Regions from separate parts of the Sorangium sp. So ce281 genome, predicted to be linked through region 2. Evidence: predicted binding sites of a transcription regulator. Region 2 holds the regulator's gene; each other region holds the start of a gene.
What was found. The regulator HrcA, encoded in region 2, represses chaperone genes, less so after heat shock. The targets are predictions, from matches to a motif close to GNTAGCACTCNCCNNNGGNGAGTGCTANC.
Positions count from the first base shown of each region.

Region 1: groES (co-chaperone GroES) is a predicted target of HrcA. The motif match lies at 1,783-1,811, and genes of this name have one in related genera.
Region 3: groES (co-chaperone GroES) is a predicted target of HrcA. The motif match lies at 1,942-1,970, and genes of this name have one in related genera.

Region 1 is NZ_CP150322.1:7,766,360-7,771,915, forward strand. Features, by position in the region: gene WMF27_RS29375 (response regulator transcription factor) at 1-58, opposite strand, end outside; gene WMF27_RS29380 (hypothetical protein) at 195-860, opposite strand; gene WMF27_RS29385 (hypothetical protein) at 860-1,465, opposite strand; gene groES (co-chaperone GroES) at 1,919-2,209, shown strand; gene groL (chaperonin GroEL) at 2,243-3,871, shown strand; gene WMF27_RS29400 (GNAT family N-acetyltransferase) at 4,000-4,533, shown strand; gene WMF27_RS29405 (TrmH family RNA methyltransferase) at 4,574-5,101, opposite strand; gene WMF27_RS29410 (PDZ domain-containing protein) at 5,117-5,556, opposite strand, start outside.
Region 2 is NZ_CP150322.1:12,157-17,712, reverse strand. Features, by position in the region: gene WMF27_RS00060 (response regulator transcription factor) at 1-186, opposite strand, end outside; gene WMF27_RS00055 (RluA family pseudouridine synthase) at 488-1,447, shown strand; gene hrcA (heat-inducible transcriptional repressor HrcA) at 1,440-2,483, opposite strand; gene WMF27_RS00045 (hypothetical protein) at 2,870-3,664, shown strand; gene WMF27_RS00040 (hypothetical protein) at 3,735-4,796, shown strand; gene WMF27_RS00035 (Fur family transcriptional regulator) at 4,895-5,407, shown strand; gene WMF27_RS00030 (HAD family hydrolase) at 5,457-5,556, opposite strand, start outside.
Region 3 is NZ_CP150322.1:3,699,530-3,705,085, forward strand. Features, by position in the region: gene WMF27_RS14125 (hypothetical protein) at 85-1,056, shown strand; tRNA gene WMF27_RS14130 (tRNA-Glu) at 1,294-1,368, opposite strand; tRNA gene WMF27_RS14135 (tRNA-Gln) at 1,408-1,481, opposite strand; gene groES (co-chaperone GroES) at 2,089-2,388, shown strand; gene groL (chaperonin GroEL) at 2,457-4,145, shown strand; gene WMF27_RS14150 (Crp/Fnr family transcriptional regulator) at 4,341-4,997, shown strand; gene WMF27_RS14155 (MBL fold metallo-hydrolase) at 5,002-5,556, shown strand, end outside.

The sequences.
Region 1 (5,556 bases), 4.5 Mb from region 2:
TCGCCGGTTCGTCTTCGGCCACCAGCACCCGGGGCGGCATCGTGCTCGCGGAAGGCATCGTGGATGCGGATGAGAGTACGTGCGCGCGAACCGGTCAAGAGAGAACGAGAGCGCGCGGCCGCGGCGAGCGCTCTTCGTCGCCGCCGCCCGTTCGCCGGCCTCCCGAGCGACCCCGAGCGACCGGGAGGATGCGCTCACGCGGCGCGCGCGAGGGCGATCTTTTCCGTCTGCCCCGCCGCGTAGAAGCGTCGCAGCGCCGCGAGCAGCTCGGCATGACGCCCGTGGCGGGCAAACTCGGCCTCGAGTCGGCCCGCGAACCGCGCCGCCAGATCGTTCGCGATCCGGTAGCGGTCGCCGGTCTCCGTGCCCGGCGGATCCATGAAGGTGACCCGCTCGAAGAGATGGGCGCGGATCCGCGCGGCGCGCTCGGGCTCGAAGCGCCCCGCCCCCGGCGGGGCCGCCTCGTGGCGGCGCCGGAGCGGCGGGCCTGGCGGCTCGACCTCGTCAGCCAGATCGCCATGGACGAGCAGCACGTATTTGTCGACCTCGGCCTGGAGCTCGAGCTCGAGCTGGGTCGCCGGCAGCTCCCTGCGGGCCCGCTCGGCCACATAGAGGAAGTGGCTCACGCCCTCGACGATCTGGCAGATCTCGTCGAACGTCCGCTCTCGCCCCCGCGCGATCGCCCGGCGGGGCAGGTGCAGCGCGATCTCGATATCCCCGTCGGCGTACCGGATCAGCAGCGCTTCGCGTGCGCTGCCGTCCGTCAGCCGGATGAAATCGTCGACCGCGGGCGCGTCATCGAGCGCATAGGTGCGCGCCAGGTGCTGCTGGATCCGGGACGGGAAGGTCGCCCCCCGCATCAGTTGAGCCCGCCCGTACCACGGCTCGGCACGAGCCCTCGTGCCCCGAGCTCATCCGCGAGGCGGCTCGATCCCGTACGAACCCAGCGCTCGTACAGCCGGAGCACCGAGCGCTCGTCCCGGGCCCCCGACGCGAGCGTGCCGTCGGCCACATCGTTCAGGACGCTCACGAACCGCTCGAATTTCTCGGCCATCTCCGAAAGAACATCGGGCCCCTGGCCGACGCGCGCATTGAGGCGCAGCATAGCGGCCGCATGGTGGTAGGCGGTCGACCCGACCCCGACCACGTAGCCGCGATCGACCCCCTTGAGCTCGATGTGGCCGCCGAAGAAACCGACCACGTAGAGCACGCTGTCTCCCAGGTTACGCAGCCGCTGGAAGCGCTCGGCTCCGGAGGCTTCCAGCGCGTCGCGCAGAAGAAAGGTCAGGGGCTGGTTGAAGGCAGACTCGGCATGCTCGTCCGGGTGAGCAAAAGCACAGAGCAGACCGACGAGGTAGCTCGACGCCGCCTCGGTGGCGGCGACGTTCCGAACTCGGAGCGCCTCGTCCACAACCTCCTGGAAATAGCGGGTCATGCTCGGGGACAGAGAGATCGCTTGGCTCACAGCGGCACCTCACCTCTGCGGGTGCCCTGGATACCGACGTAACCCGGGCCACCGCGCGCTCAGGTCAACCAGACACGTCCTGACGGCCTCCCTCGGGCTGGAGGCCCTGAGGGCATCGCGTCACTGTGCTGCCGCAGCTTTGCCCTCATAAGCGTATTTTAGCCGAGGGGCTCCGCCGAGCCCAGCCTTGCGCCACGCACCTTCCCCTGCGATCTCCAGAACTTACAGCCACCTCTGCGCCTGGCTGCCAACACGCAAAGTGCCGGCCTGGAGCCACTCTTGACACCCTCCAGGGGGTGGCTATCTTCCGCGCGCTCGCTAGCACTCGCCTCAGGTGAGTGCTAGCAAAGTGCCCAGACTGCAACCGTAGGGGGCCTTCCGGCGCGCTCCGTCGCGCCGGCTGGGTCTCGCCGTTCGTGGGACGCGGCGCTCGTCCCCGGAGGACTTGCAAAGATGAAGATTCGACCGCTCCAGGACCGCGTGATCGTTCAGCGCGTGAAGGAAGAAGAGAAGACCAAGGGAGGTCTCTACATTCCGGACACCGCGAAAGAGAAGCCGATCGAGGGGACCGTCGTCGCCGTCGGCAACGGCAAGGTCGCCGAGGACGGTACCGTGCGGAAGCTCGACGTCAAGGAGGGCGATCGCGTCCTCTTCGGCAAGTACTCGGGCACCGAGGTCAAGATCGACGGCGAGGAGCACCTCATCCTCCGCGAGGACGACATCCTCGGCGTGATCGAGAAGTGACGCGGGCGACAGAAGGAACTTAGGAGAGACACCATGGCAGCCAAGGAAATCATCTACAACGAGTCCGCCCGCAGCATGATCCTCGCGGGGGTCAACGCCCTCGCCGACGCGGTCAAGGTCACCCTCGGCCCGAAGGGGCGCAACGTCGTCATCGAGAAGAGCTTCGGCTCGCCGACGGTCACCAAGGACGGCGTGACGGTCGCCAAGGAGATCGAGCTCGAGAACCGCTTCGAGAACATGGGCGCCCAGATGGTCCGCGAGGTCGCCTCGAAGACGAGCGACATCGCCGGCGACGGGACGACCACCGCGACGGTGCTCGCCCAGGCGATCTACCGCGAGGGCTCCAAGCTCGTCGCGGCCGGGCACAACCCGATGGAGATCAAGCGCGGCATCGACAAGGCGGTCGAGGCGATCGTGGCGCACCTCCACAGCTCGGCCAAGCAGACGAAGGACGCGAAGGAGATCGCGCAGGTCGGCACGATCAGCGCGAACGGCGACGAGACGATCGGCAAGCTCCTCGCCGACGCCATGGAGAAGGTCGGCAAGGAGGGCGTGATCACGGTCGAGGAGGCCAAGAGCGCCGACACGACCCTCGACGTGGTCGAGGGCATGCAGTTCGACCGCGGCTACCTCTCGCCGTACTTCGTGACCGATCCCGAGGCCATGAAGGCGAACCTCGAGGACTGCTACATCCTCATCTCGGAGAAGAAGATCTCCAACATGAAGGACCTGCTCCCGGTGCTCGAGGCGATCGCCAAGAGCCAGAAGCAGCTCCTCATCATCGCCGAGGACGTCGAGGGCGAGGCGCTCGCGACCCTCGTCGTGAACAAGCTCCGCGGCACGCTGCACTGCGCGGCCGTCAAGGCGCCGGGCTTCGGTGATCGCCGCAAGGAGATGCTGAAGGACATCGCCACCCTGACGGACGGCCAGGTGATCGCGGAGGAGCTCGGCCTCAAGCTCGAGAACGTCACGATCAGCGATCTCGGCCGCGCCAAGACCGTCATCATCGACAAGGACAACACCACGATCGTCGGCGGCCAGGGCAAGAAGGACAAGATCAAGGCCCGGCAGCAGGAGATCCGCGCTCAGATCGAGAACACGACGAGCGACTACGACCGCGAGAAGCTCCAGGAGCGGCTCGCGAAGCTCGTGGGCGGCGTCGCGGTCGTCAAGGTCGGCGCCGCGACCGAGACCGAGATGAAGGAGAAGAAGGCCCGCGTCGAGGACGCGCTCCACGCGACCCGCGCGGCCGTCGAGGAGGGCATCGTCCCGGGCGGCGGCGTGGCGCTCATCCGCGCGCAGAGCTCGCTCGAGAAGCTCAAGGTCAACGACGAGCAGCGGTTCGGCGTGAACATCATCCGCCGCGCCATCGAGGAGCCCCTCCGCCAGATCTCGGCCAACGCCGGGGAAGAGGGCTCGATCGTCGTGCAGAAGGTGCGCGAGGGCAAGGACTCGTACGGCTACAACGCCGCGTCGGGCGACTACGGCAACCTGCTCGACATGGGCGTCATCGATCCGGTCAAGGTCGTCCGGTCGGCGCTCCAGAACGCGGCCAGCGTCGCCAGCCTGATGCTCACCACCGAGGCGCTCATCGCTGAGCGGCCGAAGGAGGAGAAGGCGGCGGCTGGTGGCGGCCACGCGGGCCACGGCCACGACTTCTGATCGCGACGCGCCGCGCTGACCGCTAAGCCCGGCGGGCGAGGGCCGGCTTCCTCCTCGGGAAGTCGGCCCTTCGCCATTTCGACTTCCGGCGAGCCGCGGCGCATGATCTGATCCGGCGCAGGTTCGCGATGAGCACCCTGACTACCGAGCGCCTGGCGCTCACCCCGGTCTCGCTGCCCCTGCTCGAGGCGGTCATCCGCGGAGATCGCGCCGAGGCCGAGGCCCTGTCCGGCGCGCGCTTCCCTGGCGCCTGGCCCGGGCGCGCGCTCGTCGAGCGCGCCTTCAGCTCGCCGCTCGACCGGCTGCGCGACGATCCAGAGGCGTTCCTGTGGGGCACGCGGCTGATGGTGACGCGCGAGCAGGAGGAGCGCGTCGTCGTCGGCAGCGTGGTGCTGAACGGCCGGCCCGACGCGACCGGCACGGTGGAGATCGGCTACGGCGTCGAGGGCAAGTCCCAGGGCCAAGGCTACGCGACGGAGGGGTCGCGCGCCGTCCTGCGCTGGACGCTGCAGCAGCCGGGCGTGAGGCGCGTCATCGCGACCACGCCGGCCTGGCACCGCGCGTCGCTCCGGGTGATCGAGAAGCTCGGGATGCGCCCTGCTGGAACGCTCGATCACGACCTCCTGGGCGAGCTCCTCGTCTTCGAGCGCTACCCCGAGTAGCGCCCCTCCGTCCACGGACGGGGGCCCGCCCCGGCGCCGCTCACCCTCCTGCGCGGCTCACGCCGCCGCGCGGGTCGCGCCGACGAGCCCACTCGCACAGGGTCATGCCCGCCGCGATCGCCACGGGGTACGAGTGGTTGATCCCGTACATGGGGATCGCGATCACGTCCTCGCACGCGTCGAGCAGCGCCTGCGGCAGCCCGTCATCCTCGCTGCCGAAGAGGAACACGAGCCCGCGGGGGAACGGCGCCTCCCAGAGGGTGCGCCGCGCGTGATCGCGCTCCACGCCGATGAGCGGGCGGCCGCGCGCCGCTTCGAGGAAGCTCGCCTCGTCGGGGCACTCGACGATGGTCTCGTACTTCTGCATGCCCATCGAAGCGCGCTCGTAGTAGGGCTCGGTCCCGATCAGGAAGATCTCCCGCACCAGGAACGAGTGCGCGACGCGGATGATGGCGCCGATGTTGAACGGGTTCTTCGCGCGGCAGACGGCGATGGAGAAGTCGTTCCGCAAGGGGGCGAGCTCTTCGCGGATCTCCCGGGTGGTGAGCCCGAAGGGCGGGATCTTCACGGCGCGCTGGCTCCCCTACTCGGCGGCGAAGCGATCGAACAGCGGATAGATGGGCCCCTCGTGGACCCTGATCCGCTCGGTCGTGCCCGTGGCGTGCTTGACCAGGAGCACGAGCCCGGCGCGCGGCACGGCGTCGAGCGCGCCCCGGATCGCCGCGACGGACATGCGCCGCAGCGGCTGCCCGGCGATCTCCAGCACCTCGTCGTCCTTGCGGAGCCCGGCGCGCTCTGCAGGTCCGCCCTCCATGGTCCGCGAGATGAATGCCGAGCCGGAGTGCAGCTGGTACCAGAGGCCGAGGCCGAGCTTGGCGTGCGCCGGCTCGAACGCGAGCGTGAGCGAGCCGCCTGCGTCGAGCTCGATCTCGATCTCGCCTGCGGCCCGGTGCGTATCGCTCGGACGGCCGATGTCGCGCACCCCGATCGGCCTGTCGATGAGCGGATCCGCTTCCCAGACCT
Region 2 (5,556 bases):
GTAGCCGTTCTTCGGCTCGAGCGTGACGTCGGCGATCACCAGGTCGGGTTTATCGCTCTTGAGCTTCTGCAGCGCAGCGTCGGCGCTGCTCGCCGTCACGACGCGGAAATCCTGACCCGCAAAGGTGATTTCGAGCACTTTGCGCATGGTCACGCTGTCGTCTACGGCGAGAAGGGTGCTGGCCACGAACGGGTCTCCTCTCAGATGGCGAGAAAGCGATGACGGCTCTGGATATCTTCGGCTCCGGTCGCGCGATGTGTCAACATTCGCGGTGTATTTCGCCCCCGCGGGCCCCGCGGATGTGCGTTTTTCGCGCCGGTAGAGCCCGGTCCCACGCTGGTGGGCGGAGCCGAGGCGCCCCCCTGTGAGCTTCTACATGCGTTCGCTCCGACCCGCCACTCCGCCGAGCCAGGAAGACAAAGCCGCCGAAACGACCGGCGTCCACCCGGCCGCCCAGGTACGACCTCCGCAGGATGGCCGCTGGACGGTGCCCGCCGAGCTGGATCGGCGCCCGCTGGACGGGGCCGTCCGTGCGCTGGCCGCGGTCTCGTGGTCCGACGCGCGCCGGTTGATCGAGACCGGCAAGGTGCTGGTCGGGAGCGCGGTGGCGCCGAGCGCCCGCCGGCGGGTGCTCGGCGGGGAGCTGCTCGAGATCCGCCTGCACGCGCCGAGGCCCGAGACCGTGCGGCGGCGCAAGCTCGAGGGCGAGCTCGTGGTCTACGCGGACGCGAGCGTCATCGTGGTGAACAAGCCCGCCGGGGTGAGCACCATCCCGTACGGCGACGAGGATCCCGCGGAGCAGGCCGCGACCCTCGACGCGCTGGTGCGCGAGGTGCTGGCCAGGCGCGACCGCCTGCGCGGGCGCGCGCCGCTCGGCGTGGTGCAGCGCCTCGACAAGGGGACGAGCGGGCTGCTTGTCTTCGCGCGGACGCTCGCCGCGAAGAAGCACCTCGCGCAGCAGCTCCGCGTCCGCGCGATGCACCGGCAGTACCTGGCGCTGGCGCACGGCGCCGTCCCGCGCGGCACCTACCGCAGCTACCTCGTCGAGGATCGGGGCGACGGGCTGCGCGGCTCGGCGCGAGAGGGGCGGCGCGAGGGGCAGCTCGCGGTGACGCACGTGGAGCCGATCGAGGTGCTCCGAGGGCCGCAGGAGGGGGCCGGCGCCGGGGGCGTGACGCTCGTCGCGTGCCGGCTCGAGACGGGACGCACGCACCAGATCCGCATCCACCTCGCGGAGGCCGGGCACCCGCTCGTCGGCGAGACCGTCTACGTGCGGGGCTACCGCGGGGCGAGGGTCCCGGCCGCGCGGCTGATGCTCCACGCGGCCGAGCTCGGCTTCAACCACCCGGCCGACGACCGGCCGATGCGCTTCCAGGCGCCGCCGCCCCCGGACTTCGACGACGTGCTCGAGCGGCTCCGCGAGCCGCAGCGGAGGGGTGCTACTTGACCTTGCCGCGGACCTCGGTCATCGCCGCAGCCGTGGCGTCGACCAGCGGCATGACCTTCGCGTAGTCCATCCGCGTCGGGCCGAGCACGCCCACGGTCCCGGCGACGCGGCCGTTCTCCATGTACGGCGCGGCGACGAGGCTGAGCTGGCCTCCACCGAGGTCGCCCGCCTCGCTGCCGACGAACACGGTGACCTCACCCGCGCCGGCGGCGAGCGTCCGGTCGAGCAGATCGACGAGCTCCTCGCGCTCCTCGAGCGCCTTCATCAGCTTCTTGAGCCGGTCGACATCGGCGTACTCAGGCAGATCGATCAGGCGGTTCTGCCCCTCGATGACGACCTCGCTCCGCGGGGTCACGTCGGCCATCGCCTTGCTGCCGAGCTCGAAGGCGCGGCGCCTCAGCGCGTCGATCTGGAGGCGCTCGTCGGCGAGGCGGCGGGCGAACAGGTCCCGGATCTCGCCCAGGGTGCGCCCCTCGATGACGTCGGTGAGCAGGTTGTGGATCCGGGTGAGCTCGCCCTCGTTGATCGCCTCGTCGGCCGAGATGAAGCGGTTCGCGACCGAGCCGTCGGCGAAGACGAGCACCGCGAGCAGCTGCCCGGGCTTGGTCGGGATGAAGCGCAGCTGGGCGAGGGCGCGGAGCTCCGCCCGCGGCGCCGCGACGACCGCCGCGGCGCCGGACAGCTCCGAGAGGTAGCGCCCCGTCTCGCGGAGCGGATCGTTCGCCCCCGCGTAGATCTCGGTGAACCTCGCGCTCAGCTCGGCCTGCTGCTCGGGGGACAGCGACCGGAGCTCGACGAGCGCGTCGATGAACAGCCGGAGCGCGCGATCGGTCGGGATCCGCCCGGCAGAGGTGTGCGGCTGGTGGAGGTACCCGGCCTCCTCGAGGTCGGCGAGCACGTTGCGGATCGAAGCAGCCGAGAGATCCAGCCCGTATTTCCGGGCGAGCGTCCTGCTGCCAACTGGGTCGCCCGTTGCGATGAACTCGGTGACCGCGGCGAAAAGGATCTTTCGAGCTCGATTGGAAAGATCACCCATGTCAGTTGCATGCCGCGCACAAGCGCGCCGCCGTGGCTACCTGGACCAGGGACCGCCCAGCCCGGGAAGCCATGCGGGCCGGACCTTCGCTCCCGTACGTCAAGCTGCGCGTGCGGGCGCTCGACCCACGGACGCGCATGCGACCCATTTTGAGGGGATCGCGCGGCCCGGTCAAATGTCGCGGTAGGATCGGGCAGGTGCCGCCCCGCGCACGGGGCCCCGCCCCACCGGATGGCGGCGCGGCCGGCCACGCGGCCACGCGGCCACGCGGCCACGCGGCCACGCGGCCACGCGGCCACGCGGCCACGCGGTTACGTGATTACGTGGTCGCTCGGCCCCCGAGAGGGTCGGCCTGCCTTGCTTCGCACGAGGGATGTACCGCAACGATGCCGCCCGCACGCCACGCCGCCGCTGCCTGCGCGCTCGCCCTAGCGCTCGGCCCCCTCGCCGCCGCGCCGAGCGCGCAGGGCAAGCCGAAGGTCAGGTACCACCAGGACTGGGCGAAGCACCCGTCGGCGCGCTACGCGGCCATGAGCGCGGAGCAATGCCGTGCGGCGCTCACGCAGCGGAAGATCGCGTTCCAGCCGGTGCAGCGCGCGCCGGGCGTGCTCGCTCCGGTGCGGCTGCCGGACGAGGTCGGCGGGGTCGTCTACCGGACGGCGCTGCCGGCCCATCAACGCGCTGGAAACCCGTACGACGTCTTCGACTGCCGCCTCGCGCTCGCGCTCTCGGACTTCAGCCGGATCCTCCGCGCGCACGACATCGACGAGGTGCTGATGTTCTCGGCCTGGCGGCCTCCGGCCAGGATGTGGCCCGAGGGCAAGCTCGCCACGAGGCACCCCGGCGGGCTCGCGATCGACCCCTACAGGTTCGTCAAGGAGCGCGTCGGCGGCGGGTTCGCGGAGGATTGGCTCGAGGTGGAGCGCGACTTCGTCGGCAGGCGCGGCGCGCCGGTCTGCGGCGAGAGCGCCGACCCGACCGGGCGGCGCCGCGGGGCCGGCAAGGGGGCGGGCAGCGGCCCTCCGGCGGACGCGGCGGCGCGAGAGCTGCGATCCATCGTGTGCGAGGCGGTGGACCAGCACATCTTCACGTCGATCCTCACGCCCAACTACGACCGGGCGCACAAAAACCACCTGCATCTCGAGGTGACCCCCGGCGTCCAATGGCATCTCGTGCGCTGATCCGGGAGGGGCCGTCCCCCCGCGCGCAAACCCGCTCTCCCTCCGAGGTCGACCCGCTATGTTAGCCCGCGTGCCCGCACGAAGACCCCCGCTCTCCCGCGCGTCCGCCGCGCTGGCGCTCGCCGCTGTCGCGCTGTCGTTCACGTTCGTCGGCTGCCCCTGCGTCAGCGGCCCCGTGAACGCGAGCCCTGGCCTCCGCTGGTTCCTGTTCTCGAACTTCGGCGCCAGCAAGATCTGCCCCGAGATGCTGAAGAGCGGGGTCTCGCTGCGCCTGCAGGACAGATCGGCGTCCATCGGGCGGTTCTTCCCGATGCAGTGCTCGTACGACGTCAACGACGCGGCCCAGACGATCACCGTCCACATCGCCGGCACGGGGTACGGCTACATGCAGCCGGCCAAGCGGGTGGGCTTCTCGCTCACGACGTCCGTCGAGTACCGACCCGACTTCCAGCTCGCGGACGACAACGTCTACGTGTGGGGACGGCTGAACCGGATCGTGCAAGGCCCGAGCTTCCAGCTGGGCTACGTCGAGAACCCCGTCATCGACGTGATGGCCAACGTCCCGCCGTTCGGAGGGCTCGCCAACGTGCTCGGCAACCAGATCGTCGCGGGTGAGCTGACCCGCGGGTTCACCGTCCTCTACAACGAGGAGACCGGGAAGGACTTCACGCTGGGGATCCTCATGCCACCCCAGCGACCGCACCACCCGTTCGAGGCCGAGGACGAGGAGCGGTACACCTTCGCGAACGAGACCGTCGAGGTGCACGCGCACCAGCGCGACTACCTCGGGCCGTTCGAGATCGCCGACTCGGACCAGGCGCTCTACCTCAAGGTCAGCGCGCAGGGCGCGCCCGTGGACCTCATGATCGTCGACAAGCCCACCGGCGACGCGTGGCGCGAGGCGTACCAGACCGGCAAGCCGCTCGGCCCCCCGCCAGGCCCGGTGCAGGCAGGCGGCCCTCTCCAGCCCGGGATCATCGAGACCCGCCGCTACGCGCTGCGCCCGGGCCTCTACTACGTCGTCATCGACAACACGGCGGCGGCCGGCCTGGTCGCGCCTCCCATCACGCTGCTCAGCCCCCTCGGGGGTTCGGCGGCTCAGATCAGCTACATGGCGCAGGTCGGCGAGTAGCGCCGACGAGCGTGGCACAGGCAGCATCGGCGAGGCCGCGCCACGTGGGCTCGGTCACCGGCCTTGACGCGGTTCGCCGCGAACGGGATAAACTCGCCATGGCCGTCATGGAGAGAGAGGGGAGCGGCGCCAGCCACGTGGACAAGATTGCCCTCGACCGGCTCCGCGCTCGCCTCCAGGCGTACATGGCGAAGAAGGGGCTGAGATCGACGGCGCAGCGCCGGCTGATCGTCGACACGTTCTTCTCCGGCGCCCCGCACATGACCATCGAGGACCTGCTCGCGGAGGTGCGCGCGCACGACCGAGGCATCGGGTACGCGACGGTGTACCGCACGCTCAAGCTGCTCGCGGAGTGCGGCGTGGCCTCCGAGCGCCGGTTCGGGGACGGCCTTAGCCGCTACGAGCTGGCGGACGACGCCAGCGCGCACCACGACCACCTGATCTGCGTCAACTGCGGGAAGATCATCGAGTTCGAGGAGCCGCGGATCGAGGCGCTCCAGGAAGAGATCGCCGCGAAGTACGGCTTCGAGGTGACCTGGCACAAGCACGAGATGTACGGCGTCTGCGCGGACTGCCGCGACGCCAAGGGCACCACGCCCGACGTCTCGTAGCCCGCCCCGGCGCGGCGAGGAGCCCCGCGCCGGCGAGCGCGCCCGGCGCTCAGCTCTTCGCGTCGAGCGCGCGGGCGTGGAAGACGGCCATGACGCCGCCGAGCAGCGAGGCGATGGGCGCGTAGGCCGGCGGGAGCACGAACGCGGCG
Region 3 (5,556 bases), 3.7 Mb from region 2:
GGGCGTCCCGCGCCGGGTGGCGGCTCCTCCAGGGGCCGCCATTCGTGGCAGCCGCCGTTGCTTCTCGACAGGAGGGATGCCGCCATGATGCTTGCCTTCGACCTCGATCGCGACGACGCCCCGCAGCAGCGCGGCCCCGGTCCTGCGGACGGACCGGGTTGTTTCGGTGAAGCCGCGGACTACCGCGCTCAGCGGATCCTGTACGCCGCCCGCGACTGGATCGGCGAGCAGGACGGCATCACGACCGACGGTCGCTCGCTGATCCTGCTGCACGCCCAGCGGACGCCGCCGGATCGGCGCGAGGCGCTCGTGCGCTGCTTCGAGCGCGTGATCCTGCACGCCCCCCGGCCGGAGCTCGCCGCGCTCGCCGCGTCGCTGCGCCAGGCGGGGCTCTCCGTGGACGAGGACCTCTCGGTGATGGGCGCCCCGGCCGGCGAGGTGCGCGCCGCGGTGCAGGGGCTCAGCCGGTTTCGCACATTCCCGCCGGGCCTGCGCCTGTCCAGGGTGTCGCCGGACGACGACGAGGCGTCGATCCGCGCGATCCAGGAGCTTCAGGCCGAGAGCGGCCACGCGCCGCTCCCGGGGTGGTACCTGCGCGGCGGCGAGGGGCGCTCCTTGACGTTCGCGCTGCGCGACGGCGCGGGGGCGCTGATCGGCTGCACCACCCTGTGCGTCGTGACGCGGCCACAGCCTGCCGAGATCGGCGGGCGCGAGGCGCTCGCCCAGCTCGGGCTGCTGGGCGCCCCGCCGCTCTGGATCTCCGACGTGGGCGAGGCGCCCTCGTGGACGGCCATGCCGATCTGCACCTGCCTGCGCGAGGACCACCGCGGGCGGGGGCTCGGGGCCCCGCTGCAGGCGGCGGCGCTCCGGGAAGGGCACGATCGCTTCGGGATCCGGTGGTTCTACGCGCTCGTCAAGGCCGGCGACGAGATCGCCAAGCGCATGAACGCGCGTTGCGGGCTCGCCCCGCACCGCGCCGAAGGGTTCCTCGTCGCGTCGGCGGTGCCCCCCGAGAAGCCCCGGCGGCCGGCGGACGGGCGCCGCGGCTCAGGCTGACAGCACGGGCGCGAGGAGAAAGCGCCGCCGTCCTAGCCGAGGAGCCACGGGGCCGGCGGCCGCCGCGCGGGGCACCTCGCCTCGGACGAATGCGCCAGAGGGTAGCGCAACGTGAACGGAGCAGGACGTTCTCGCTGATCTGCGTGCTCGCGCGCTCGTCGAACGACGCTGCGCTTCGCGTCGCGCTCGACGCACGACATAGACGGAAGCAGCAGGAAACGAGGCGAGGGGGTGAAGTGGCGATCCCAGCGGGAATCGAACCCGCGTTACCGGCGTGAGAGGCCGATGTCCTAACCGCTAGACGATGGGACCTTGTTCTGCGGAGAAAGCCGACAGCTGAGCTGAGCGGCCTGGCTGGGGGACAAGGATTCGAACCTTGATAGCAAGAGCCAGAATCTTGCGTCCTGCCGTTAGACGATCCCCCAAGGGGTCAGCGCCGTGTTCATCAGCGCCACGGGCCGCGGAATCTACTTGGGCTGCCTGGATTGTCAAGCGATCAAGATCGGACCCGCCGAAGAAAAATGCCCGCTGCCAGAAATCGCCCATATTTCGCATGGTTCGAGCGCTTCATGGGGTGAGCAAGGCCTCCCCCCTGCCCAACCCCTCGCTCAACCCGCTCCGCCCTCGTTGCATGCCGTCCGTTGCTGCCGTCGCGCGTCGCGCGTCGTCGCGCGTCGTCGTGCTCTCGCCATGATCCGTCCAGATTGTCCACGTGCTGTCGGGGGCTCGTCCCCGAGGAGGCTCCACGAGGTCGCGACCGCGCCCTCGCCGTCGCTTCTCCCGACATCTCGGCTTCGCCGTTCGGGACTCTCGGCTCCGGAAAAGTCGCGGCTCCCTGCTGCGTGCCCTTGACGCGCCGGGTGACTGATTTACTTTCGGCCGCGGTTTAGCCACCGGCCTAGGAGAGTGCCAAGAGACTGCGATCTCGGGCACTTAGCTCTCGTCGCGCGGGCGGAACGCCCCAGCGGGGGGGCGAACGGGACCTCCGGCGAGCCGATGGTCAGTCAACAAGCCGAGGACGAGGGAGCCACCATGAAAATCAGGCCGCTGCAGGATCGGATTGTCGTCAAGCGCGTCGAGAGCGAGACGAAGACCAAGGGGGGCATCATCATCCCCGACGCCGCGAAGGAGAAGCCGATCGAGGGGCGCGTCGTCGCGGTGGGCAACGGCAAGGTCCTGAAGGACGGCAAGGTTCGCCCGCTCGATGTGAAGGTCGGGGACAAGGTGCTGTTCGGCAAGTACAGCGGCACCGAGGTGAAGCTCGACGGCGAGGAGCACGTGCTCATCCGCGAGGACGACGTGCTCGCCGTGACCGAGCCCGCCGCGACGTGAACCAGGTCTGAGGCTACCGAACGCAAGCGTTAGTACACGCGGCCTCGCGGCCGCGAGGGGATTGAGAGATGGCTGCCAAGCAGATCGTTTTTAGCCGCGGCGCTCGCGCCGCGATCCTCAAGGGCGTGAACACGCTCGCCGATGCGGTCAAGGTGACCCTCGGGCCGAAGGGGCGGAACGTCGTCATCGAGAAGAGCTGGGGCTCCCCGGTCGTGACGAAGGACGGCGTCACGGTCGCCAAGGAGGTCGAGCTCGCCAACAAGCTCGAGAACATGGGCGCCCAGATGGTGCGCGAGGTCGCCTCGAAGACCAGCGACAAGGCCGGCGACGGCACGACGACGGCGACGGTGCTGGCGCAAGCGATCTTCGGCGAGGGCCTCAAGCTCGTCGAGGCCGGCCACAGCCCGATGGATCTGAAGCGCGGCATCGACGCGGCGGTCGCGAAGGTCATCGAGGCCGTGCAGAAGGCCGCCAAGCCGACCAAGGACAAGGACCAGATCGCCCAGGTCGCCACGGTCAGCGCCAACGGCGACAAGGAGATCGGCCAGATCCTCGCCGACGCCATGGAGAAGGTCGGCAAGGAGGGCGTGATCACGGTCGAGGAGAACAAGCGCATGACGACGGAGCTCGAGACCGTCGACGGCATGCAGTTCGACCGCGGCTACCTCTCGCCCTACTTCGTGACCGACCCCGAGAAGATGACCGCGGTGCTCACGAACCCGCTCATCCTCGTGCACGAGAAGAAGATCTCGGCCATGGCCGACCTCCTGCCGCTGCTCGAGCAGGTGGTGAAGCAGGGGCGCGAGCTGCTCATCCTCTCCGAGGACGTCGAGGGTGAGGCGCTCGCCACGCTCGTCGTGAACAAGCTGCGCGGCACGATCAAGGTCGCCGCCGTGAAGGCGCCCGGCTTCGGCGATCGCCGCAAGGACATGCTGAAGGACATCGCCATCCTCACGGGCGCGACGCCGTTCATGGAGGACCTCGGCCAGAAGCTCGAGAGCGCCACGGTGCGCGACCTCGGGACGGCCAAGCGGGTCGAGATCGACAAGGACAACACGGTCATCGTCGACGGCCAGGGCGACAAGGGCGGCATCAAGGGCCGCATCGAGGCGATCCGCAAGCAGATCGCGGACACGGCGAGCGACTACGATCGCGAGAAGCTCCAGGAGCGGCTCGCGAAGCTCGCCGGCGGCGTCGCCGTGGTGAAGGTCGGCGCGGCGACCGAGACCGAGATGAAGGAGAAGAAGGCGCGCGTCGAGGACGCGCTGCACGCGACGCGCGCGGCCGTCGAGGAAGGCATCGTGGTCGGCGGCGGCGTGGCCCTCTTCCGGGCGGCCGCCTCGCTGGAGTCGCTCAAGTTCAACGACGACCGCGACGTCGGCGTGAGGCTCGTGCGCCGCGCCGTGGAGGCGCCGCTCCGCCAGATCGCCCAGAACGCGGGGGTCGACGGGACGGTGGTCGCGGAGAAGGTCCGGTCGGGCGCGCCGACGTTCGGCTACAACGCCGCGACCGACTCGTACGAGGACCTGCTCGCCGGCGGCGTCATCGACCCGGCCAAGGTCGTGCGGCACGCGCTCTCCAACGCGGCCAGCGTCGCCGCGCTGATGCTCACGACCGAGGCCCTCGTCGCCGAGAAGCCCAAGAAGGAGAAGGCCGCGGCCGGCGGGGTTCCCGGCGGCATGGGCGGCATGGGGGGTATGGGCGGCATGGGCGGCATGGGCGGCATGGGCGGCATGGGCGACTTCGACATGGGTTGATCGCCCATCCGCGCCGCTCCCGGGCTGCCGCCGCCTCCGCGCGGCGCCGGCCCGCCGGGCGCGCTGCCCCGACGAAGCGGGCCGAGGGGTCCTCCAAAGCATGCTGGCTCGGGGGGCCCCTCGAGTTTTGTGAGCGCCAGCGCTCTTGCCCGGGTTTTTGACCCGCGGTCACGTGGGGCGCTAGACTCCCGGGCAATGTCGGAGTCGTCGTTCGCCCGCTATGGCCGCGAGTATGTGCCGGGCGACGTGCTCTTTCGTGAGGGGGACTCCGGCGACGTCATGTTCGTCATCCAGTCGGGCGCCGTGCGGATCACGAAATCGGTCGCCGGCGAGGACAAGGTGCTCGCGGTGCTCGGGCCCGGCGAGTTCGTCGGCGAGATGGCGATCTTGAACGGCAAGCCTCGGAACGCGACGGCCACCGTGAGCGAGCCGTCCCGCTGCGTCGTGATCGACGCGCGGAAGCTCGAGGTCATGCTGCAGCGCGACGTCGAGATAGCGCTCCGTCTCCTCAAGAAGCTGGCGAAGCGGCTCGACGCGGCGAACTCGCTGGTCGAGATCCTCATGCACCGTGACCCGAAGGCGCGCGTGATGCTGGCGCTCGCGCGCCACGCCGAGGCCTTCGGCGAGGAGACGCCCGAAGGCATACGCGTCCGCTCCTCTCCCGAGGACATCGCGCGCGAGGTCGACGTCGAGCGAGAGACGGTGGACGAGGTGATGAAGCGGCTCCGCCGGCTGAAGCTCCTCTCGTACGGGCCGCCTGGACCCGCGGCGATCATGGTGACCGACATGCGCAGGTTCCGGGATTTCATCGAGTTCCTGGACATGCCGCAGAAGTTCGGCGGAGAGAGCTGAACCAGTGGAGCTCCGTGTCATCGGCTGCCACGGCGGGGAGACCCCCAGGCATCGCACGTGCGCGTTCGTCGTGGACGACGTCCTCGCGATCGACGCCGGCTCGCTGACCAGCGGGCTCGAGGTGAAGGACCAGGCGCGGATCGAGGCGTGCCTGGTGAGCCACGCGCACCTCGATCACATCCGCGACCTGGCCACGATCGCGGACAACCGCTGCCAGCTCGGGTGCCCGCCGCTCGTGATCGCGGGCACGCGCGAGACGCTGCGCACGCTCAAGAAGCACTTCTTCAACAACGTGCTCTGGCCCGATTTCGCGGTGATCCCGAGCGCCGGGCAGCCGACCATCCAGTACCTCGAGCTCAAGCCGGAGCGCCCCACGCCGGTCGCCGGGCGGCTCGTGCGCGCGGTCCACGTGACGCACACGATCGACGCGTCGGCGTTCGTGATCGAAGGGGACGGCGGCGCGATCGCGTACAGCGGCGACACCGGGCCCACGGAGCGGCTGTGGGAGGTGCTGAACCAGCAGCAGGACCTCCGCGCGCTGCTGATGGAGGTCAGCTTC